DNA from 2 places in the Streptosporangium heterodermiicola genome. Region 1 is predicted to be linked to the other one. Evidence: predicted binding sites of a transcription regulator. Region 1 holds the regulator's gene; the other holds the start of a gene.

Evidence for each region. Region 1 encodes LexA, which represses DNA repair genes until DNA is damaged. Its sites were predicted from a motif close to TCGAACANNTGTTCGA; they were not measured.
Region 2: the regulator LexA is predicted to act here: its motif matches at 1,608-1,623, upstream of ruvC (crossover junction endodeoxyribonuclease RuvC).

What each region holds. Positions count from the first base shown of each region.
Region 1 is NZ_JBPJSR010000015.1:231,561-243,579, forward strand. Features, by position in the region: gene ACSC1Q_RS29765 (GbsR/MarR family transcriptional regulator) at 1-595, shown strand, start outside; gene ACSC1Q_RS29770 (hypothetical protein) at 731-907, opposite strand; gene ACSC1Q_RS29775 (Shedu immune nuclease family protein) at 1,119-1,700, shown strand; gene ACSC1Q_RS29780 (vitamin B12-dependent ribonucleotide reductase) at 1,941-4,802, opposite strand; gene nrdR (transcriptional regulator NrdR) at 4,887-5,348, opposite strand; gene ACSC1Q_RS29790 (LysM peptidoglycan-binding domain-containing protein) at 5,946-6,212, opposite strand; gene lexA (transcriptional repressor LexA) at 6,913-7,623, shown strand; gene leuS (leucine--tRNA ligase) at 8,179-10,647, opposite strand; gene ACSC1Q_RS29805 (hypothetical protein) at 11,199-12,019, shown strand, end outside.
Region 2 is NZ_JBPJSR010000001.1:50,866-62,884, forward strand. Features, by position in the region: gene ruvB (Holliday junction branch migration DNA helicase RuvB) at 1-264, opposite strand, end outside; gene ruvA (Holliday junction branch migration protein RuvA) at 374-994, opposite strand; gene ruvC (crossover junction endodeoxyribonuclease RuvC) at 991-1,575, opposite strand; gene ACSC1Q_RS00240 (cation:proton antiporter) at 1,890-3,164, opposite strand; gene ACSC1Q_RS00245 (YebC/PmpR family DNA-binding transcriptional regulator) at 3,239-3,991, opposite strand; gene pdxT (pyridoxal 5'-phosphate synthase glutaminase subunit PdxT) at 3,995-4,585, opposite strand; gene ACSC1Q_RS00255 (alkaline phosphatase D family protein) at 4,754-6,448, opposite strand; gene pdxS (pyridoxal 5'-phosphate synthase lyase subunit PdxS) at 6,615-7,529, opposite strand; gene ACSC1Q_RS00265 (DUF3048 domain-containing protein) at 7,682-8,695, opposite strand; gene ACSC1Q_RS00270 (LemA family protein) at 8,825-9,364, opposite strand; gene ACSC1Q_RS00275 (glycosyltransferase family 4 protein) at 9,361-10,587, opposite strand; gene ACSC1Q_RS00280 (phosphatidylinositol mannoside acyltransferase) at 10,584-11,525, opposite strand; gene pgsA (phosphatidylinositol phosphate synthase) at 11,538-12,019, opposite strand, start outside.

The DNA.
Region 1 (12,019 bases):
CCGTCTGAACCGGCCGCTGTCCACCGTCTCGCGCGAGGTGGCCCGAAACGGCGGCCCCGATCGCTACCAGGCCGACCAGGCGCACCAGGCCACCCGTGAACGCGCCCGCAGACGTCCGCCGCCCCCCGGGGAACGTGACCGTGAAGCGGTCGACGATCTGGAGGAGAGGTTCACCACACTCATGATCAACACCGGGTTGTCGCGGATGACCGCCCGCGTCCTCGCCGGCCTCTACCTCACCGACAGCGGCAGCCTCACCGCGGCCGAGCTCGCCCGCAGGCTGCGGGTCAGTCCCGCCTCCATCTCCAAGGCCGTCGGCGAGCTCGAACGGCAGGAGCTGATCCGCCGCGAACGCGACCCCCGCCGGCGGCGCGACCGCTACGTCATCGACGCCGACGCCTGGTTCCGCGGCTGGATGGCCAGTGCCCGCCAGAACACGCTGCTGGCCGACTTCGCCCGCCAGGGAGCGGCGACGCTCGGAGTCACCTCACCCGCCGGGACCCGGTTACGGGACATCGGCGACTTCTTCGACCATGTCGGCCACGCGATGCTGCAAGCGGCCGAGCAGTGGCGCCAGGCCTACGGCGCCAAGTGAGCACCCATGTCCGAACAGTCGCGTGCGAAGCCGTGAGGGTCAGGCCTGTCCATCCGATCTACCCGACGCCGCTCTTGCGCCCGGGGACACCGGGGCAGTGCGCCTGATTCCAAAGATGCGGTACTCCTCGGGCGATCACGCCAGCCAGACCGCGTTACGGCGGTGCCGTGCCGGCGGAACGTCGAGATCCTCCAGCGCCTCGTCGGCGGGACAGTCATCGACCGCGGCGTTGACCACCTGACGAATCACCGCGGCAGAACGGCGAAGTCGCCGCCGTTCCCGGCGCTCTTCGACGCCCGCCTGTCGCGACACGAATCGATCATGAGGATCAACCCGCGCCCAGGAGTGGACGACAGTCCCGCGGCGGACGAGTTCTGGGCGCGGCCGGCGACCGTCCCGGACGGCCTCCTCCAGGCACGCGCCGCTGTACCGCAGATCAACGACAGTCACCGACCGCCAGGGACCACCGGACACATGACCGGTACCGGAACGCGATCGGGAAACATGATGGACGGTGCGGGACATGGGACTCCCCGATGACACCGCCAGGTATATCCTGACGGGCTACCTGAAGCCCTTGGGTCCTGTTGACCGCTCCTCATGCATGGCCGAGACGATAACAACCGCGCCGGCTCACCCGTTTCATCCCTCAGTTCTGGCTGACAACCGAGTTCTGTCGGTGGCGTTCGGAGTCCCAGATCCGGAAAACACTCACCGGCGCATAGTGGCTGTTCGGCGGCGGGTTGTTGGCCAGTCCCTACGCCGTAGGCTGACCCGCGGCCTGGAACTCGACATCTCGTCGCTCCGCCCCGACGGCGTTCTGCGCGTGGCCGAACTGAAACGCGCCACCGTCAAGGTCATTGCCAGCCACCGGACATCGACCATCCCCACCAAAAAAGTGCACGAAGGTGTAGCCCAGGCACAGAACTATCTGAAACTCCTCGACGAGAACCTTGACGCGATCCTCGGCCACGGCGTTGACACCCGTCGCGCGACAGCCGTTCTTGTCATCATCGGCCACCCCGCTTTCCCTGAAGCTCGGATCAACGAGACCCTACGTGTCCACAGTTCTCACCTTTCACGAATCACGGTCGTCCACCTATAAGCAACTCCTCGATACGGCGGAACGCACTCTTGATCTGGCCGATCCGTCGGCGCCCGATCTCGCCTGGCCGGCCATCCGTCATCCATGCCTCATGGGCTGACGAGACAGCAGGAGCGGGAAGCCCGGTACCGGGCTTCCCGCTCCTCTTCGATTACCCCCTCAGCGCGACAAAGCCGTCAGGCGCCTGTTTCATATGGAGGATTAGGTGGATTTTCCCACGATGTCGTATCTCGATCCGTTTTAGCTGCAGCCGCTGGTGGAGCCGCAGCCCTCGCAGACGTAGCAGCTGCCGGCCGGGCGCATCTTGGTGCCGCAGGTCATGCAGAGCGGCGCGTCGGCGGTGCGGCCCTGGTGGGACTCCAGGGAGCCGGTGCGGCGCGGGGTCTCCACGGGTGCCGCCTCGGGGCGGGACTTCGGCTCCTCGACGGGGGCCGACTCGATGGAGGCCGTCTCGATGGGGGCCGAGGTGGCGAGTTCGGCGATGACCTCGTCGGCGGTGTGGATCGGGGCCGGGTCCTCACCGCGCTGCTGGGCGGCGCGCTCGGAGGCGGAGAAGATCCCGAGGGCGGCGCGGTCGTCGTAGGGCAGGTGGTCCAGGGCCAGCCGGCGGAAGATGTAGTCCATCACCGAGGCGGCGATGCGGACGTCCGGGTCGTCGGTCATGCCGGCCGGGTCGAAGCGCATGTTGACGAACTTGCCGACGTACGTCTCCAGCGGCACCCCGTACTGCAGGCCGATGGAGATGGCGACCGAGAACGCGTCCATGACGCCCGCGAGGGTCGAGCCCTGCTTGGACATCTTCAGGAAGACCTCGCCGAGACCGTCGTCGGGGTAGGACGAGGCGGTCATGTAACCCTTGGCGCCTCCCACGGTGAAGCGGGTGGTGGTGCTGGGGCGCTGGTTCGGCATCCGGCGCCGGGTCGGGCGGCTGATCTCCACGACCTGGATCTCCGGCTCGGCGGGCCTCTCCTTCTCCTCGGTCTTCTTGCCCGAGCCCGAGACCGAGAGGGGCTGGCCGACCTTGCAGTTGTCGCGGTAGACGGCGAGGGCCTTGAGGCCGAGCTTCCAGCCCTCCATGTAGACCTGCTCGATGTCCTCGATCGTCGCGGACTCGGGAAGGTTCACCGTCTTGGAGATCGCCCCGGACAGGAACGGCTGGGCCGCGGCCATCATCCGGACGTGGCCCATCGGGGCGATCGCGCGCTCGCCCATGGCGCAGTCGAACACCTCGTAGTGCTCGCGCCGCAGCCCGGGGGCGTCGACGACGTGGCCGTGCTCGGCGATGAACTCGACGATCGCCTCGACCTGCTCCTCCTGGTAGCCCAGCCGCCGCAGCGCGCGCGGGATCGTCTGGTTGACGATCTGCATGGAGCCGCCACCGACGAGCTTCTTGAACTTGACCAGGGCGAGGTCGGGCTCGATGCCGGTGGTGTCGCAGTCCATCATCAGGCCGATGGTGCCGGTCGGGGCGAGGAGCGAGGCCTGGGCGTTGCGGTAGCCGTTGCGGTCGCCGAGCCGCAGGCACTCGATCCACTGCCTGGAGGCCTCGCGGTGGATGGCCCCGTCGATCTCGTCGAACGTGCGCAGGGCCTCGTTCGCGTCGTTGTGCTTGCGCATGACCCGCTTGTGCGCGTCGGCGTTGCGGGCGTAGCCGTCGTACGGGCCCACGACCGCGGCCAGCTCGGCGCTGCGGCGGTAGGAGACGCCGGTCATCAGCGAGGTGATGGCCCCGGCGACCGCGCGGCCGCCGTCGGAGTCGTAGGCGTGGCCGGTGGCCATGAGCAGCGCGCCGAGGTTGGCGTAGCCGATGCCCAGCTGGCGGTAGGCGCGGGTGGTCTCGTCGATCTTCTCGGTCGGGAAGTCGGCGAAGGTGATGGAGACGTCCATCGCGGTGATGACCAGCTCGGTGATCTTCACGAAGTTCGCGATGTCGAAGGTGTCGTCGTCCTTCAGGAACTTCAGCAGGTTGATGCTCGCCAGGTTGCACGAGGAGTTGTCGAGGTGCAGGTATTCGGAGCAGGGGTTGCTCGCGGTGATGCGGCCCGTCTCCGGGCTGGTGTGCCAGTCGTTGATCGTGTCGTCGTACTGGACGCCGGGGTCGGCGCACTCCCACGCCGCCTTGCCCATCTTGCGGAACAGCCCTCTGGCGTCGACCTTCTCGATGACCTCGCCGGTGAGGCGGGCGCGCAGGCCGAACTCCTCGCCGTTCTCCACCGCGCGCATGAACTCGTCGGAGACGCGCACGGAGTTGTTGGCGTTCTGGTACTGGACGGAGACGATGTCCTTGCCGCCCAGGTCCATGTCGAACCCGGCGTCGCGGAGGGCGCGGACCTTGTCCTCCTCGCGCGCCTTGGTCTCGACGAACTCCTCGATGTCGGGGTGGTCGACGTCGAGGACGACCATCTTGGCGGCGCGGCGGGTGGCGCCCCCGGACTTGATCGTCCCGGCGGAGGCGTCGGCGCCGCGCATGAAGGAGACCGGGCCGCTCGCGGTGCCGCCGCTGGAGAGCAGCTCCTTGGAGGAACGGATCCGGGAGAGGTTGACGCCGGAGCCCGACCCTCCCTTGAAGATCACGCCCTCTTCCTTGTACCAGTCGAGGATCGACTCCATCTGGTCGTCGACGGCCAGGATGAAACAGGCGCTGACCTGCTGCGGCGACGCGGTGCCGACGTTGAACCAGACGGGCGAGTTGAAGCTGAAGACCTGGTTGACCAGAGCGTGCTTGAGCTCGTGGTCGAAGATCTCGGCGTCCTCGTCACCGGCGAAGTAGCCGTGCTCGACCGCCGTACGGGTGTAGACGCCCACCACCCGGTCGACGAGCTGCTTGAGGCTCCACTCCCGCTGCGGGGTGCCGACCGCGCCGCGGAAGTATTTGGTGGTCACGATGTTGGCGGCGTTGACCGACCACGACTGGGGGAACTCCACGCCGCGCTGCTCGAAGTTGATCGAGCCGTCGCGCCAGTTGGTCATGACGATGTCACGGCGCTCCCAGGTCAGCTCGTCATAGGGATGGACGCCTGGCGTGGTGAAGACGCGCTTCATCCTCAGGCCCTTACGCGGCCTCTTGCTCCCACGTGTCACCGCGCCGACAGTCTCCGTCATGACTTCCCCCTCCTGGGGCTCCGTAGAACCCTCGAATCGGACCACACCAACGCGCCGCCTCACCCCCGGCGCCCGGGGTCTGCATCAGTCCTGCCCGGTGGAGCGCTCCGCCCGGAGCTTCTCGATCTCCGCCTCGAAGTCGGCCAGCGTCTCGAATCCGCGGTAGACGGAGGCGAACCGCAGGTACGCCACCTCGTCCAGCTCGCGGAGCGGGCCCAGGATGGCCAGCCCGACCTCGTGGGCCGCGATCTCGGCGCATCCGGTGGCCCGGATGCTCTCCTCGACCCGCTGGCCCAGCTGCGCCAGGGAGTCCTCGCTGACGGACCGCCCCTGGCAGGCCCGCCGGACCCCGGCGATCACCTTCTCCCTGAAGAACGGCTCCGTCACACCGCTTCGCTTGCTCACCATGAGCAGGACGGTCTCCTGCGTGGTGAACCTGCGCCCGCATTCCGAGCACGTGCGCCTGCGGCGGATGGCTCCACCGTCCTCGGTGGCCCGGCTGTCGATGACCCGCGTGTCCAGATGGCGACAGAACGGACAATGCACGCGTGTCGCCTCCTTGACTACCGAAGCGGCCGACCCACCTCACCTACCCACGGCGCGCACGCCTAGACGCTCGCGCACACATCTTCGAATAGTCGAGATGCGGTAATGGAACCACAATCTGTGGTGAAGGGTTGCGATACAGCCACTAGATGTTGTGGTCCAACCGTAGAAGTGCGCGACCATGAACGCAAGTTGAAACGACCTTGCCGGACGAAGTCGCTGATCAGCCGTCACATCCCGGCGTGTCGCCACCCGGGCGAGGCCCCTCCCACCCCGGGCGCCCCTTCCCTCACATCCGCCCCGGGCGATCTGTCAGGCGAAAGGCCCCGCGCCTCTCTCCCGCCCCCGCCGGACCGCACCCTGGAATCCCTCTCCCGCGCCCGTCGACCGCCCCTCGGACCTCTCCCCCGCCCGCCGACCACCTCGGGCCCCACCCTCGCCCGCCGACCGCCTCGGGCCCCTCTCCCGCGTACGCCGACCGCTCCTCGAACCCGTCCCCCGCGTGGACCGACCGCCCCTCGGGCCCTTCTCTCCCGCTCGCCGACCGCCCCTCGCGCATGCCGCCCCACCCCCACCTCGGGGTGGCCCTCCCGGGCCTCAGCGGACGAGGCCCTCGGGGAGATAGAGCCGGGTCCCCGGCCGGACCTCGGGGCCGGGCAGCCCGTTGAGGTCCATGACACGACGGACCGTCGGGCCGGCGTCGGCCTCCTCGGTCAACGCGTCCGCGATCTCCCACAGCGTGTCGCCCGCGTGCACCGTGATCCGGGGAAGACCCTCAAGATCCGGCCGCCCGCCCGCCGAGGCCATGTCGATGCGCCCGCCGATCCAGAGCACCCCCAGGGTGAACAGCGCGAGCACCGCCACCGCCACGATCCTTCCACGCCTGGTGAGCCGGAGTGGCCGCCGGACGGGCGCGGGACGGTCGACTCCGGAGCGGCGGACCCGCGCCGCGGGCGCCACCGCCGATCGCGCCGCCGGCCTCGGCCTGGATCCGGACCCCCGCCCCGGCTCCCGATCGACCGCCCGCCCCGACCCCCGCTTCGTCTCACGCCCGGACGTCCGCCCGGACACCCGCTCGGGCGTACGCCCGGACCCCGGCCCGGACCTTTGTGCCGCCCCGCGGCCGGCTCGCGGCCCCGGCACCGGCCCCCGGTCGGATCCCGGCCCCGCCCCGGACCCCGGACCCGCCTCGGGCCTTCGCGCGGACTCCGGCGCGAGGCTCCGCTCCGGCCCCGATCCCGGCTCCGGTCTCGGGGGCGGCACGAGCCGCAGGCGCGGCGCCTCCGGTGATCGCCGCGCGGCCCGGGATGCCGGCGCGGTCCTGGATCGCGGTGTCGTCGTGGTCGGTTTCATGGTGACCCCCATCCCCTCGACCTGGCCGAACACATGTCGAAGAAAGATCGGCGAATCGAACACGATGTCGATCGAACTCCCGTACGATGTTGTACACCACGGCGTCGCCGATTTCGAGGACATTCGAACAATTGTTTGAATATGATCTTCGGCCGAGGTATGGTCGCTGTGTGCGACGCGTCAGATACAGACCGGGAGGCGAGGAGTTCGTATGAGCCAGCACAACGAGAACGGTTCGGCCGCCAGCGACCTGGCGGTGCGAAGGCGTGACTCCCTTGGCCTCACCCCCAGGCAGCGGAAGATCCTTGAGGTGATCCGCGATTCCGTGCAGCAGCGCGGCTATCCGCCGTCCATGCGGGAGATCGGTGAGGCGGTGCAGCTCACCAGCACCTCCAGCGTGTCGCACCAGCTGACGGCTTTGCAGCGCAAGGGCTACCTGCGGCGTGACCCGCACCGCCCCCGCGCCCTGGAGGTCCGCCTTCCCGGCGAGCCCGTGCTGTGGGTGGATCCCGACTCCGGCGAGGACGAGGCTCCGGTCAGCCGCCCGACCGCCGCCTACGTCCCCCTGGTCGGCCGGATCGCCGCCGGTGGCCCCATCCTCGCCGAGGAGAGCATCGAGGACGTCTTCGCCCTGCCCAAGCAGCTCGTCGGCGAGGGCACGCTCTTCCTCCTCCAGGTGACCGGTGACTCGATGATCGAGGCCGCCATCGCCAACGGCGACTGGGTGGTCGTACGCCAGCAGCCGGTCGCCGACAACGGCGACGTGGTCGCGGCGATGATCGACGGCGAGGCCACGGTCAAGACCTTCAAGCGCAGAGACGGCCATGTCTGGCTGGTCCCGCACAACCCCAACTACGACCCGATCCCGGGTGACGAGGCCACCGTGCTCGGCAAGGTCGTCGCGGTCCTCCGCAAGCTCTGACGCGAGCGTCCCCGGCGACCCCGGACCGTTCTCCGCGTCCGCCGGTTTCCGGGTGGCTTTCGGACCGTTCTCCGCGTCCGCCGGTTTCCGTGTCCGCCTGGCTCACCGGCGGGTCTTCGCATCCGCCGGGCGAGCTCCGGAAGACACCGTTCCGGCGCGAGTTCCACACCACGCGCCTCCAGCCTCCGCACGACAGCCGGAGGACGCGCGACACGCCGGAGGGGCGGGGTCCCGACATCGGGACCCCGCCCCTCCGGCGTTTTCGGATGAAGGGTGAAGGGACGCCTCGGAAGATCCCACGTCAACGGACACCGGCACGCTGATCGATAGAGCGGAGATGAGCGCCGGAAGCCCGGCGGGTGACCGGGAGCGGGGACCCGCCGGTGAGCCGCTCGGGAGTCGTCCATCCGATGGGCGACCCCCGAGCACCTCCGGTCCGCGTTCCGGCAGCGGCCTTCGAGACCACGCGCCGCGGCCTCACCCACCACACGACGGCCTTGCCCGGCCGCCCGCTCCACGGCTCCCAGGGGACGAGGTCGACCGGCTCACGACCCCCTAGGGGACGATGTTGACCAGCTTGGGGGCGCGGACGATCACCTTGCGCGGCGTACCGGACAGGAAGGACCGGACCTTCTCCGACCCCAGGGCCAGCGCCTCCAGGTCCGCCTCGGAGATCTCCGGGGAGACCTCCAGCCGGTCGCGCACCTTGCCCGCGACCTGGACGACACAGGTGACCGACTCCTGGACCAGCAGCGCCGGGTCGGCCACCGGCCAGCCCGCGGTGGCGACCGAGGCGGAGTGTCCCAGCCGCTCCCAGCCCTCCTCCGCCGCGTACGGCGCGACCAGGGACAGCATGACCGCCAGGGTCTCGGCGGCCTCCCTGACCGCCGGGTCGGCCGCGCCGGGCCCGGAGTCGATGGCCTTGCGGGCCGCGCTCGTCAGCTCCATCATGCGGGCCACCGCGACGTTGAAGCGGTGGGAGTCGACCAGCTTGGTGACCTCGTCGATCGTGTGGTGGACGACCTTGCGCAGGTTCAGGTCTCCGGCGGTGACGTCCACTCCGGGCGCCGAGGCCGCACCGGCCTCGGCCATCACGCGGAACGCGCGGGCCAGGAACTTCTGCGACGCCGCCGGGGAGACGTCGGCCCAGTCGATGTCGTCCTCGGGCGGTCCGGCGAAGACGACGGTGAGCCTGACCGCGTCGACACCGTAGGCGTCGATCTGCTGCCCCAGGTCGACGCCGTTGCCCAGTGACTTGGACATCGCCTTGCCCTGGTTGATGACCTGCCCCTGGTTCAGCAGGCGGGTGAAGGGCTCGACGAAGTCGACCATCCCCATGTCGTGCAGGACCTTGGTGAAGAACCTGGAGTACAGCAGGTGCAGCACGGCGTGCTCGACGCCGCCGATGTACTGGTCGATCGGGCCCCACCTGCGCACGCGCTCGACGTCGAACGGGCCCTCGTCGTAGGCCGGGTCGACGTAGCGCAGGAAGTACCAGGAGGAGTCGACGAAGGTGTCCATCGTGTCGGTGTCGCGCTTGGCCGGGCCGCCGCACTTGGGACAGGAGACGTTGACCCAGTCCTCGGCCGAGGCCAGCGGGGATACGCCCTTGGGTGCCAGGGCCTCGCCGCGCATGTCGGGCAGGGTGACGGGCAGCTGGTCGTCGGGGACGGGGACCTCGCCGCAGTCGGCGCAGTGGATGATCGGGATCGGGCAGCCCCAGAAGCGCTGGCGGGACAGCAGCCAGTCGCGCAGCCGGAAGTTGACCGTGAACCGTCCGGTGCCCCGCTCGCTCAGCACCTCGATGATCTTCCGGATCGCCTCGGTCTTGGCCAGGCCGTCCAGCGGGCCGGAGTTGACCATCGCGCCGTCACCGCTGGTGGCGATGCCGGTCTCGCCGGGATCGGCCAGGCCGGTGTGCACGACCACCCGCACCGGCAGGTCGAAGGCGCGGGCGAAGTCCAGGTCGCGCTGGTCGTGCGCGGGCACGGCCATGATGGCGCCATGGCCGTAGTCGGACAGCACGTAGTCGGCCGCCCAGACCGGCATGCGCTCGCCGTTGACCGGGTTGACGGCGTACCGGCCCAGGAAGACGCCGGTCTTCTCCTTCTCGGTGGACAGCCGGTCGATGTCGGACAGCTTGGACACCTCGACCCGGTAGGCCTCGAACGCCTCGCGCCGGTCGTCGGTGACGATCTCCTCGGCCAGCGGCGCGTCCGGGGCGACCACGAAGAAGGTGGCGCCGTACAGGGTGTCGGGACGGGTGGTGTAGACGGTGACCGGCTCGTCGCGGCCCTCGATCACGAAGTTGACGTCGGCGCCCTCGGACCGGCCGATCCAGTTGCGCTGCATGGTCAGCACGCGCTCGGACCAACCGCCCTCCAGCAGGGCCATGTCGTCCAGCAGCCGGTCGGCGTAGTCAGTGATCTTGAAATACCACTGGGTCAGCTCGCGGCGGACGACCTCGGCGCCGCAGCGCTCGCACCTGCCGTCCTTGACCTGCTCGTTGGCCAGCACGGTCTGGTCGTTCGGGCACCAGTTGACCAGGCCGCCCTTGCGGTAGGCCAGGCCGCGCTCGAAGAACCGGTTGAACAGCCACTGGGTCCACTTGTAGTACGAGGTGTCGCTGGTGTGCAGGCGACGGGACCAGTCGAAGGAGATCGCGTAGCGCCGGTAGGAGTTGGCCTGGGTCTCGATGTTGGCGTAGGTCCACTCCGCCGGGTGCGCGTTGTGCTTGATCGCGGCGTTCTCGGCGGGCAGGCCGAAGGAGTCCCAGCCGACGGGGTGCAGCACGTTGTAGCCGCGCTGGACCCAGTAGCGGGAGATGACGTCGCCCAGGGCGAACACCTCGGCGTGTCCCATGTGCAGGTCACCCGAGGGGTAGGAGAACATGTCGAGCATGTAGCGCCGCTCACGCGGGTCGGCGGGGTCGTCGGAGGCCCGGAAGGGGTCCAGTTCCTCCCACCTGCGCTGCCACTTGACCTGCAGTGCCTGCGGGTCATAGTGCTGCTCGTCGCTCTGCATGTCGGCTCGCTCGCTCACGTCGGTTTCCTCGGGGTGTGTCTGCGTGGGATGGTCTGGCCCGTCCGGCCCAATGCAAAAACCCCCCGCTCACGCGGAGGGCAGCCGCATCGGCAGGGCGCTCAGGGACGGGGAGGCCGATGCGGCCCGATAAGCAGGGTCGCGGCACGCATAGACCAAGACTATCGCAGCCCGCAAGGCGTATTCGTGGCCAGCGAAAACGGGGCCGATCGCGGCAAGCGGGGGACAGGATCCGGCCAGGTCGGCAGAATGGGGTTCTCGTACTCGCGGGACAACGAGACTCGATGGCTATACGCCTGTTGTGACCTCGTATGTCTCTCACGTTTACTCTTCTAACCGTGGCACATTCAGCAGAGCCGGGGCAGGGCCCGGATCCGATGGAGGTCGGCCTGCCCATGCAGGATCCACCGACCGATCCCACCGGACTCCAGTTCAGGGGGGCGTTCTCCGGTTTCCCTGCGAGCCCCCCCGTCTCACGTGAGACCATGCCCAATACGCCTAATTCGGGCACCCGCGCGGGAGGTAAGGAAAGCATGGCCTCGGAGCAGTCCAGCCAGTCCCACCTGCCTTCGGCATGGCCGGAGGCTGCCGAGCCGTCGCCCTCGTGGACGAACGACCCCCTCGGCACCGGCCCCCGGCTTCCCCGCCCGCAGGACGAGCCGCGAGGCGGCAACGGCTCCTCGTGGCAGACCTCACCCGCCTCGCCCGCCTCGGCCGGTGGAGGGCAGCCCCCTTCCGCCTCCCCGGCGGATTCTCCCGGTGGACGGCCCCAGGGGGCCCCGCCCCACGGCGGCGGCCGTCCGCAGAGCCCGCAGGCCGACGGCTGGGCACAGGCGACCAGCCCGCAGAACAACGGATGGACACAGGCGCCGTCCCCCCGGACCGACAGCTGGTCGGATGCTTTCAGCCCGCGCAACGACGGCTGGGCACAGGCGTCCAACTCCTATGGCGACAGCTGGGCACAGGCCTCCGGCCCGCAGGGCTCAAGCCCGCTGAACGACGGCTGGGCACAGGCCTCAGGCTCCCAGGGATCAGGCCCGCAGAACGACGGCCGGGCACAGGCTTCCGGCCCACAGGCTTCCGGCACGCAGGGTGACGGCTGGGCACAGGCCTCCAGCCCGCGGGACGCCGACACCTCGCACCAGACCTCTCCAGGCAACGGATGGCCGCAGCCCACCCCCTCCCAGGACGGCTGGGCGCAGGCGAGCGACCCGTCCAACGGCGGCCGGCCCAGCACCACACCTCCCGACGACAGCCGTCCGCAGAGCCCACAGAGCCCGCAGGCCGACGGCTGGGCACAGGCGTCCAACCCGCGCGACGACGGCTGGGCGCGGGCGTCGGCCCCCCAGAGTGA
Region 2 (12,019 bases), on a different contig from region 1:
CCCCGAGGTGATCCGGAGAGGCACGGAGAGCTCGGTCGCGATGATCATGGAAAGGGTCGTCTTGCCCAGCCCGGGACCGCCGCTCATCAGCACGTGGTCCGGCGGCCGGTTGCGGCGCAGCGCGCTCTGCAGCACCAGCGACAGCTGCTCGCGCACCCGTGCCTGGCCGATGAACTCGTCCAGCCGCTTGGGCCGGAGCGCCGCCTCGATGTATCTCTCGTCGCCCTCTGCGTCCGGCGACACCAGATCACGGTCGGAACTCACGCCGCCCCTCCCCCGCCCGCCGTACGGCGGCCTCTCCCGCAGTCACCCCGCGTGTCCCGTACGGCACGCTCACCCCAGGAAAACCGGTGAGGCCCGCCACGCTCGCGCCTCATCGCGCGCTCAGCGCGCGGAGCGCGGCCTTGAGCAGGGCCGCCACCTGCGGGGGACGGCCCTCGGCCAGGTCCGCGTCGGCCTGCGGCTCGACGATGGCGACCGCCTCGTCGGCGTCTCGCCCCGAGTAGCCCAGGCCGACCAGCCCGGAGTGGACCTGGGACCGCCAGGCGGGTGCGGCTGCGCGGCCGTCGAGCGCGGCGTTGACGGCCTCCTCCGGCGTGCCGAGCTTGTTCTTGAGGTCGACGATGATCCGCTGGGCGCCCTTCGGGCCCACCCCGGGGACCCTGGTCAGCGCCTTGACGTCGGCGGAGGCCACCGCGACCCGGAGCGCGTTGGGGGTGTGCACGGCGAGCATCGCGAGGGCGACCTTGGGGCCGACCCCGCTCGCCGTCTGCAGCAGCTCGAAGGTGCCGCGCTCGTCGTCGGTGACGAAGCCGAACAGGGTGAGCGACTCCTCGCGGACCACCAGCGAGGTGGCGAGCCTGATCTCCTCGCCCGTCCTGAGCGTCGCCAGCGTGCCCGGCGTGCAGTGCACGAGGACCCCCACCCCGCCGACCTCGACGACCGCCCCGTCGGGCGCGATCGCGGTCACCTGTCCTCGCACCGAGGCGATCACTTCGCGGTTCCTCTCGGGTGTCCGGCCCTGCCACGGCCTCGGAAGTAGGCGGCGGGGGTCGTGGTGGCGCCCGCCGCCTTCGCGGCGGCCTCGGCCAGCCTGCTCTGGGCCCCGCCCCGCCACACGTGGCAGATCGCGAGGGCGAGCGCGTCGGCGGCGTCGGCGGGCTTGGGCATGGCGTCCAGCCGCAGCAGGCGGGTCACCATCGTGCCGACCTGCTGCTTGTCGGCCGTGCCGCTGCCGGTGATGGCGGCCTTGACCTCGGACGGCGTGTGCAGCGCGACCGGCAGGCCCCTGCGGGACGCGCACAGGATCGCCACGGCGGAGGCCTGCGCGGTGCCCATCACGGTCCTGAGGTTGTGCTGGGCGAAGACCCGCTCCACGGCCACCGCGTCAGGCCGGATCTCGTCGAGCCACTGCTCGATGCCCGCCTCGATCGCCACCAGCCGGGCGCCGATCTCGTCGTCGGAGGGGGTGCGGACGACCCCGACCTTCACCAGGTTCAGCGGGGCGCCCGGCCGCCCCTCGACGGCGCCGAGCCCGCATCGGGTAAGCCCGGGATCGACCCCCATCACCCGCAACTCGGGCAACCGCACCGACACGCCTCCGCTCGCCGAACACCTGTTCGGTGGCAGACTCTACCGCGTGCGGGCGGCCCGCGCACGGCTCTTCCCCGGCCCGCCGGAGAGGCCGCGAGCGGGCCCCGGGTCCCGGCCACGAGCGGGCTCCGGGCCTCGACCGCGAGCGGGCGTCGGCCCCGGCCGCGAGCCCGCCCCGGACTCGGCCACGGGCGGGCGTCGGACCCAGTCACGGGCGTACTCCGGGCTCAGCCGCGAGCGGGCATCGGACCCGGCCACGGAGGTGCTCCGGCCTCAGCCCGGGGCGGCCTCGCGGCTCACAGGTGCTGGGCGGCGGGTTCGGCGTCCTCGTCGCTCTTCCTGTCGCGCAACCGGTCCAGGCGGTTCATCACCGGCGAGGCCGAGATGCCGTGGATCACCAGGGAGGCCAGCACGGTGAAGGCGACCACGGCCCAGAGCTCCTCGGCGGGTACGCCGAAGTCGGCCTGGCCGAGGGCATAGGCGAGGTAGAACAGCGAGCCGATGCCTCGGATGCCGAAGAACGCCGTCGCGACGCGCTCGCGCGGGCCCGCCCTGCCCCCCAGCTCGGCGAGCCAACCGGTCAGCGGCCGGATGACCAGCAGCAGCAACAGGCCGACCGCGGCGCCCCGCCAGGTGAGCGCGGCCAGGCCGCCCACCGCGACGAAGCCGCCGAGCAGCAGGATCAGCCAGGCGGTGAACAGCCGCTCGATCTGCTCGATGAAGCCGTGCAGCACCCCGTTGTAGCCGTGGCTGCGCTCGGCCGCCCTGATGGTGCAGGCGGTCACGAACACCGCGATGAAGCCGTACCCGTGCACCAGCTCGGTGAGGCCGTAGGCCAGGAACGTCGCGGCCAGTGCCACGAAGCCGTCGCGGTGCTCGGCCAGCCGCAGGTCGGACTTCTGGGAGCGGAAGAACAGCCGCCCCAGACCCTTGCCGATCAGCAGGCCGCACACCACTCCGGCGGCGCACCGGTAGAGCAGGTCCACCAGCGTCCACTCGGCGACCCAGCCGACGCCCCCGCTGACGGCCAGCGCGATCGCGGCGTACACCAGGGGGAAGGCGAGGCCGTCGTTGAGGCCCGCCTCGGAGGTGAGGGTGAAGCGGACCTCGTCGTCGGCCTTCTCCGAGTCGACGGGCTCGCCGACCTGCACGTCGGAGGCGAGCACCGGGTCGGTCGGCGCGAGCACCGCGCCCAGCAGCAGCGCCGCGGCGAGCGGCCAGCCGAGCAGGCCGTACGCGGCGGCGGCCACGCCGAGGACGGTGAGCGGGAGCGTCCACCCCAGCAGGCGCCAGGTCGAGGACCAGGCGCGCCGCCCGAAGGGCCGGTTGATGGCGAGCCCGGCGCCCATGAGCGAGATCAGCACACAGATCTCGGTGGCGTGCTCGATCAGTGACCGGTGGGCCACCGGATCGGGATCCGGCAGCTCCAGGGGAAGGAAGTAGAGGAGCAGGCCGCCCAGCAGGCAGGCCAGCGGGAGCGAGAAGGGACGCCGGTCGAGGAGCCGGGGGAGCGTGGCCGCGAGCAGCGCGGCGACGCCCGCCACGGCAAAGATCAGATCAGGATTGCCCATTGTCCGCGTGATATGCCCTTGACCACGCGGACAAACCTCGCAGACAACACGAGGTCACACCGGAATGGCCCGGGTCAGGCGTCGAGCTTCTCCATGACCTCGTCGGAGACGTCGAAGTTGGCCCAGACGTTCTGCACGTCGTCGCTGTCCTCCAGGGCGTCGATCAGCCTGAAGACCTTGCGGGCGCCGTCCTCGTCGAGCGGGACGTTCATCGTCGGCATGAAGCTGGACTCGGCCGAGTCGTAGTCGATCCCGGCCTCCTGCAGGGCCTTGCGGACCGGGACGAGGTCGGTGGCCTCGGAGACGACCTCGAACTGGTCACCCAGGTCGTTGACCTCCTCGGCGCCCGCGTCGAGGACCGCGACCAGCACGTCGTCCTCGGCGAGCTCACCCTTGGGGACGAGCACGACGCCCTTGCGGTTGAACATGTAGGACACCGAGCCGGGGTCGGCCAGCGAGCCGCCGTTGCGGGTCAGCGCGACGCGGACCTCGGAGGCGGCGCGGTTGCGGTTGTCGGTGAGGCACTCGATCAGCACCGCGACGCCGCCGGGGGCGTACCCCTCGTACATGATCGTCTGCCAGTCGGCGCCGCCGGCCTCCAGGCCGCCGCCGCGCTTACGGGCGCGCTCGATGTTGTCGATCGGGACCGAGCTCTTGCGCGCCTTGGTGATGGCGTCGTACAGCGTCGGGTTGCCGTCCGGATCGGGTCCGCCCGTCCGGGCCGCGACCTCGATGTTCTTGATGAGCTTGGCGAACAGCTTGCCGCGCTTGGAGTCGAGCGCGGCCTTCTTGTGCTTCGTCGTCGCCCATTTGGAGTGGCCGGACATCGCCTAGAGCTCCCTCACCATCTCAGCGAAATATGAATGCACACCGACATCCCCGGTAAGTTCCGGGTGGAAGGACGTGGCGAGCAACGGTCCTTGGCGGACCGCGACGATCCTATCCCCAGGTTCGGCCAGCGCCAGCACTTCGACCTCCGAACCCACGGATTCCACCCAGGGGGCGCGGATGAAGACGGCCCGCATGCCGCCGCGACCGGCGAAGTCGACGTCGGCCTCGAAGGAGTCGACCTGGCGCCCGAAGGCGTTGCGGCGGACGACCATGTCGATGCCGCCGATCGTCTGCTGGCCCTCGATCCCGCCCTCGATCCGGTCGGCCAGCATGATCATCCCAGCGCAGGAGCCGTAGGCGGGCATGCCCGCCTTGATCCGCATACGGAGCGGTTCGAGCAGCTCGAAGGTCTCGGCGAGCTTCCACATCGTGGTGGACTCCCCGCCGGGGACGACGAGGCCGTCGACCGCCTCCAGCTCGCGGGGACGCCGTACGGTGACCGCTCTCGCGCCCACCGCCTCCAGGGCGCGCACGTGCTCGCGCACGTCTCCTTGCAGCGCGAACACGCCGATCGTGGGGACGATGGTCACCGATGGTCCTTCCCGTGCGGGTGGGGTGCCTCTTCAGCGTATGGCTACCGGCCGGGCGTTCCCAAACCGGTTCGCCCCGGGGAAAACCCCGCCGGAACGCGCCACGGGCGCCCCGGCGAGGATCCGCCGGGGCGCCCGTGACGGTGGTGACAGGTGATCACCACGAGCTCAGGGACGCTTGGTCTCCAGGTCCACGGTCTCCTGGATCCAGTCGATCCCGGGGGTCCTGGCGGCCGAGGGGTCGACCGGGCGCAGGTACGTCCGCTGCACGCCGGGGACCCGGTCCTCGATCACGAACGTCGCCTTGGTGTGCGCCGCCGCCCCCGGCCGCGTCACCTGCGGCAGCACCTTGAAGTCGGCGGTGAGACGGTCGCGCTCGATCCGGGTCAGCACGTAGCCGCGCTGGTTGTTGTAGAACTTCAGGTGCGGGTTGATCGTCAGGTACGGGTGGGCCGCCGGGTCGGAGTCGACGCCGTCGCCGCCCGTGGTGATGGACGAGGCGACCAGCTCGGAGCCGACCGTGCGGGTGGTGGGGTCGTCGTAGTCGAGCTTGAGGTCGCTCGCCCAGTGGGCGTGCACGTCGCCGGTGAGCACCACGGGGTTGCGCACCTTGGCGTCCACCCAGCCCTGGGTGATGCGCTGCCGCGAGGCGACGTAGCCGTCCCAGGCGTCCTGGCTGGTGATCTTGGCGGGCCCGGCGTTGTTGTCGCGCTGGGCGAAGAAGACCTGCTGGCCGAGCACGTCCCAGCGCGCCTCCGAGCGCCGCATGCCGTCCAGCAGCCAGCGCTCCTGCGCGTCGCCGGTGATCGAGCGGGCGGGGTCGACCGCGGCCGGGCAGTCGCTGTAGCCGTCGCCGCAGCCCTGGTCGCTGCGGTACTGACGGGTGTCGAGCATGTGGAAGGTCGCCATCTTCCCCCACCGGACGCGCCGGTAGAGCTGCATGTCGACGCCCCTGGGAATGGCGGAGCGCCGCAGCGGCATGTTCTCGTAGTAGGCCCTGAAGGCCGCCTCGCGCCGGGCGAGGAAGTTCGGCTGGGGCACCTCGGGCTTCTCCGGCACCTCGTCGGCCCAGTTGTTGTCCAGCTCGTGGTCGTCCCAGACGACCAGCCAGGGGGCGGCGGCGTGCGCGGCCTGCAGGTCGGGGTCGGTCTTGTACTGGGCGTGCCGCTGGCGGTAGTTCGCCAGGCTCTCGGTCTCCGGCCCCTCGTGGTGGCGGATGTTGCCGCCGGGGATGGTGTAGGTGTCGCGCCGGTACTCGTACTGGTAGTCGCCCAGGTGCAGGATCAGGTCGGGCCGCTCCTCCGCCAGGCGCCCGTAGGCGGTGAAGTAGCCGTGCTCGTACTGGGCGCAGGAGACGAACGCCATCGCCAGGGCCGAGCCGTGGGAGAGGGCGTGCGGGGCCGTCCTGGCCCTGCCGATCGGTGAGACGTACGGGCCGACCTTGAAGCGGTACCAGTAGTCCCTGTCGGAGGGCAGCCCGTTCAGCTCGACGTGGACGCTGTGGCCCCACTCGGGGGTGGCGACGGCCACGCCCCTGCGCAGCACGCGGCGGCCCCTCTCGTCGCCGTAGACGTGCCACTCGACGGCGAAGGGCCGGGCGGGCATGCCGCCCAGGCCGTCCTCGGCGAGCGGCTGGGGCGCCAGGCGGGTCCAGATCACGAAGCCGCCGGAGTCGGGGTCGCCGCAGGCGACGCCGAGCGTGAAGGGGTCCGAACGCAGGCCGCGGGAGGCCAGGGACGCCTGGGACTCGGCGCTCTCCTGGACGGGCCCTGGATCGGCGTGCGCGGCGGCGGCCGGGATGCCCGCCGCCGCGCCGGCCGCGATGCCGGTGACGAGGAAGGACCGGCGGGTGAACTTCGACAAGGGAAACCTCCCGGGTGATCGGGCTCGAACGCCCGTCAGCCTCGCGGAGCACCATGACCGAGGAGTTAACTCCTCCTGTCAGGGAAAAGGCGATCTCCGTCACGGAGATCGCCTTTTGCCCGGTTTTCCGGAGGTTTCCAGGGGGCTCTCGGCGCCCCCGCCCGCTCTACCAGCCGCGCTCGGCGAGCCGGTGCGGGGCCGGGATGTCGTCGACGTTGATGCCGACCATGGCCTCACCCAGACCGCGGGAGACCTTCGCGATGACGTCGGGGTCATCGTAGAAGGTGGTGGCCTTGACGATCGCGGAGGCGCGCTCGGCCGGGTTGCCGGACTTGAAGATGCCCGAGCCGACGAACACGCCCTCGGCGCCGAGCTGCATCATCATCGCCGCGTCGGCCGGGGTGGCGATGCCGCCCGCGGTGAACAGCACGACCGGCAGCTTGCCGGTCCTGGCGACCTCGGCGACCAGCTCGTACGGCGCCTGGAGCTCCTTGGCCGCGACGTAGAGCTCGTCCTCGGGCAGCGAGCCCAGGCGCTTGATCTCGCCCCTGATCTTGCGCATGTGGGTGGTGGCGTTGGAGACGTCACCGGTGCCGGCCTCGCCCTTGGAGCGGATCATCGCCGCGCCCTCGGTGAGGCGGCGCAGCGCCTCGCCCAGGTTGGTCGCGCCGCAGACGAAGGGCACCGTGAACTGCCACTTGTCGATGTGGTTGGCGTAGTCGGCCGGGGTGAGCACCTCGGACTCGTCGATGTAGTCGACGCCGAGCGACTGGAGCACCTGGGCCTCGACGAAGTGGCCGATGCGGGCCTTGGCCATGACCGGGATCGAGACGGCGGCGATGATGCCGTCGATCATGTCGGGGTCGCTCATCCGGGAGACGCCGCCCTGGGCGCGGATGTCGGCGGGCACCCGCTCAAGAGCCATGACGGCGACGGCGCCGGCGTCCTCGGCGATCTTGGCCTGCTCGGCGTTGACGACGTCCATGATGACGCCGCCCTTGAGCATCTCTGCCATGCCGCGCTTGACCCGGGCGGTTCCGGTGACGGTGGTCTCGCTGACTTCGGGCGTGCTGCTGGACACGGTCTCTACCTCACGACGGCTGGCTGCGGATCACGGGCCGTCCTCGGGGGACGGCCACTACGCTTCCATCGTAGGCGCTGGCGGCCTGCCCCCTTACACGACGCCTTGTCACTCTTGGACGATCTTCTTGGACAGGATGGAGGGGTTGCGCGTCAGGGAATGACGGGTTTGGCGGAGGCGAGCACGACCCAGACCTGTCCCGGGGCGAAGTTCATCGCCTCGCCCGCCTCGGTGGTGAAGACGGTGCCGTCCTTCTCCTTGGGCCGCGACCAGCGGGCCTTGAACGCCTGGCCGTCGCGGAGCACGATCGCCCTGCCCTTGCCGGTGCTGTGCACCAGCGGGGTGTAGCTCTGGTTCTTGTCGTGGAACTGCGAGCGCTCCGTCTTGGTGTACTGCACGACGATCGTGGGCGCGCCGAGCTGGCCGCCCTCGGCCGCCATGTCCTTCTTGCCGTCCTGCCAGATCAGCCACTTGCCCGCCGTCTCCGACCAGCCGAAGGTGAAGCGCGCCGCCGGATATCTCACGCTGTACGTCTTGCGCGGCACGCCGCCCTCGGGCGGGTCGCCGAAGGTGAACCCGATGTCCCTGGCCTTGGTCGCCTTGGGCGCCCCGGCCAGCAGCCGCCTGGTGTTGGCGAACAGGTTGTAGGGGGCGAAGCGCCCCGGCTGGCGGAAGTACGCGCCCGGCTCCCTGCTGTCGGAGACGTCGAAGAGGGGCGCCTCGGCGATGAAGGGGAGCATCTTGGTCTGCGCGCCCGAGTAGGCGAAGGCGGGCCTGCCGAACTGCGGGACGATGTGCAGGTCGGAGATGCGGGCGCTGCGGACCGGGCCGATCTTCGCCGGGATCTTCGAGGAGAAGATCGCCATCAGGCGGGTCAGGCCCGCCTCGACCTGCTCGACGTAGACGACGTCGGCGCTCTTCAGGCCGAGCTGCGGCTTGCCCGCCGAGGTGTTCTCGATCTTCACCGCGAGCACCGGCTTGCGGGCCGCGCCGGGCAGGCCGGTGAAGGGGTGCGTCGGCTCGGGCGTGGGGGCCGGGACCGCGCTCGGCTCGTCGGCCGCCCCCGCGGGGCTGCCCGGCGCGGCCGGATCGTCGGAGGAACAGGCGGCGGGCGCCAGGATCGCGACTCCCGCCAGCGCGACGGCGATCATCCGGGGCACCCGCACGGTTCGTCTCCTCAAGTCGGACAATCGGCCAGTCGGCCAATCAGCTACTCGGCCAATCAGCCACGAATCGCCAAGAGCTTACCGGTGCCCGACTTGTCAGATAGTCCGGTTTATAGGCCTTAATCATCCTTATTCGGCGGCCAGGGCCTTCGGGGGCGCGTCGTCGATCTCGAAGAAGGCCGGATACTCGGTGTGCCCGGCGAGCCGCAGCGTGCGGGCCAGCCAGCGGCGCTGCGCCGTCCGGGTGACGCCCACCGAGTTGTTGTAGAACCTGCGGGAGTAGAGGACCTTGGCCACCGCCGCGTCCAGCTCCTCCAGCAGGTCGGAGCCCGCCGGGGTGTCGGCCAGCCGGTCGCGGAAGCGCTCCTGGTCGACGACGGCGCGCAGGGCGCGCGACAGGTCGCTCTCGGCGTGCTCGCGCTCCTCGGGACCCGCCGTACGGGCCTCGTGGGCGGCCGCGGCCAGCACCAGGCTCGTCGCCGGGTCCAGCAGCCGGGAGGCCGCCAGCTCCAGGCTGACGGCGGTGCGCCGCACCAGGGCGGCGTCCAGGGACTCGCGGGCCAGCTCCAGCCGGATGTGCATCCGGTCGAGCCGCCCGGCCCGCCAGGAGACGTAGACGGCGAGGAGCACCACGATCGCGCCCACCACCAGGATCAGCGTGGTCGTCACGGCGCGTCGCCCCTCCCGGCCCCGATCCCGGCCGCGCCGGCTGTGCCTTCCGCGCCGGCCGCGCTCGTCACAGGGCCCGTCACCGGGCCCACCGCGGCGTCCTCCTCGACCTCCTCGACCCCGGCCGTGCTCGCCACGGTCTCGTAGACCCGCAGGACGTCACGGGCGACCGTCGACCAGTCGTACTTGCGCACGGCGAGGCGGGCCTCCTCCGACAGCCTGGCCCGGCGCCCGGGATCGTCGAGCAGCGCGGCGGCCTCGCGGGCGAGCGACCGGGCGTCGCCCGTCTCGAACAGCGCCCCCGCCCCGCCCTCGTCGAGCACCTTGCGGAAGGCCGGGATGTCGCTCGCCAGGATCGCGGCCCCGGCCGACATCGCCTCGGTCAGCACGATGCCGAAGCTCTCACCGCCCAGGTTGGGCGCGCAGAAGACGTCGACCGTGTGGTACGCCCGCACCTTGTCCTCCTCGCTGACCATGCCGAGCAGTCCGATCCGGTCGTGGAAGGCGGGCGGGACCCGCTCCAGCACCTCGTCGGCGTCGCCGGGCCCCGCCAGGAGCAGCCGCAGCGCGGGCCGCTCGGCGGCCAGCAGGGCGAACGCCTCCAGCAGCACCGGCAGGCCCTTGCGCGGCTCGTCCATCCGGCCCAGGAAGCCGATCACCTCGCCCTCGTCCCAGCCGGGCAGCGGCTCGCCCTCGGCGTAGCGGCTCACGGTCACCCCGTTGGGGATGAGCACGGCGTCGCCGCCCATGAACTCCACCAGGGTCTTCCTCGCGGCGTCGGACACCGCGATCCTGCCGCCGATCTTCTCCAGCGCGCTCATGATCACCGGCACCCCGACCGAGAAGGAGCGGGAGTTGCCGTACGAGGCGTGGAAGGTGGCCACGATCGGCCCCCTCGCCACCCAGCAGGCGAGCAGCCCGAGCGAGGGGATGGCCGGCTCGTGCACGTGCAGCACGTCGAAGCGGCCCTCGCGCACCCAGCGGCGCACCCGGTTCGCCGACAGGAACCCGAACGACATCCTGGCCACCGACCCGTTGAACGGCACCGGGACGGCGCGGCCGGCCGAGGTCACGTACGGGGGCAGCACGGCGTTCTCGGCCGCCGGGGAGATCACCGAGACGTGGTGGCCGTCGGCCATGAGCGCCTCGGCCAGGTCCTGGATGTGCACCTGGACGCCGCCCGGCACGTCCCACGTGTAGGGGCAGACGATGCCGATCCTCATGGCCTTGTCTCCCCGGGCTCCCGGGACTCCCGGGGCTCCAGGTCCTCCAGCCAGAGGCGCTGGAGCATGTGCCAGTCCTCGGGGTGCTCGGCGATGCCCTTCTCGAAGACGGTGGCGAGGCTCTGCATGACGACGGCCACCTTCTCCTTCCTGGTGCCCTCGGCCGGGATCGCGATCTCCTCGTGGAACTGCAGCCCCCAGCCGTCCTTCTCGAAGTAGGGGATCGCCGGGATGAGGGCGGCCCCGGTGTGCACGGCCAGCAGGCCGGGACCGGCGGGCATCCGGGTGGCCGCGCCGAAGAACTGCACCTCGACCCCGTTCGCGGTCAGGTCGCGCTCGGCGGGCAGGGCGACCGGCAGGCCGGCGCGCAGGCGCTGCGCCAGGGTGCCGAAGGTGTGCCCGTCACCGCCGGTGAGCGGCAGCACCTCCATGCCGAGCCCCTCGCGGAAGGCGGTGTAGCGGTGGAACAGCGACTCGGGCTTGAGCCGCTCGGCGACCGTGGTGAACGGGTGGCCCGTCCCGGCGAACCAGGCGCCCGCCTGGTCCCAGTTGCCCATGTGCGGCAGGGCCATGACCACGCCGCGCCCCTTGGCGAGGTTGTCGTAGACGGGCTCGGCCCCGACCACCCGCATGCGGGAGACGATCTTCTCGATGGGGATCGAGGGCAGCCGGAACACCTCGTGGAAGTAGCGGAAGTAGGAGCGCATGCCGTCGCGGCTGAGCGCCCGGATCGCCGGGTCGCCTGGCGAGGTGCCCCTCACCCTGGCGAGGTTGGCCTCCAGCCTGAGCACCGACTTCCCGCGGCGCCTCCACAGCCGGTCGGCGGCGGCGCGGAAGGCCCAGGCGGTGAGCCTCTCGGGCAGGCGGGGCACGACCGTCCAGCCGGCGCCGAACGCCGCGGCGACGAGACGGTCCTGGGGGGAGGGCTTGTCGGTCATCGATCTTTCCGATCAGCGGAGGGTCCGGGGCGGGATGGAAACGGCCTGCCGGCGCACGTGCAGCAGGCGCTGGCCGACCGTGACCGCGCTGGCGGCGGCGAGCAGCCAGAGCCCCGCGGCCAGGACGTACGGCACGCCGAGGCCGCCGAGACCGGCGGAGACCAGGCCGACGACCAGGCGCTCGGGCCGCTCGGCGAGGCCGACGTCGCACGTCATGCCCAGCGCCTCGGCCCTGGCCTTGACGTACGAGACCACCGCCCCCGCGACGAGGCAGAACAGCGCGACCCCCGCCAGCACCCGCTGCCCGCTCACGACGAACCAGAACACCAGCCCGGAGAAGATGCCCGCGTCGCCGACCCGGTCGAGGGTCGAGTCGAGGAAGGCGCCCCAGGTGCTCCCCTGGCCCGTCATCCTGGCCATCACCCCGTCGAGGAGGTCGGCCAGCACGAAGAAGGTGATCACCACCGTGCCCAGGAACAGCTGGCCCCGCGGGT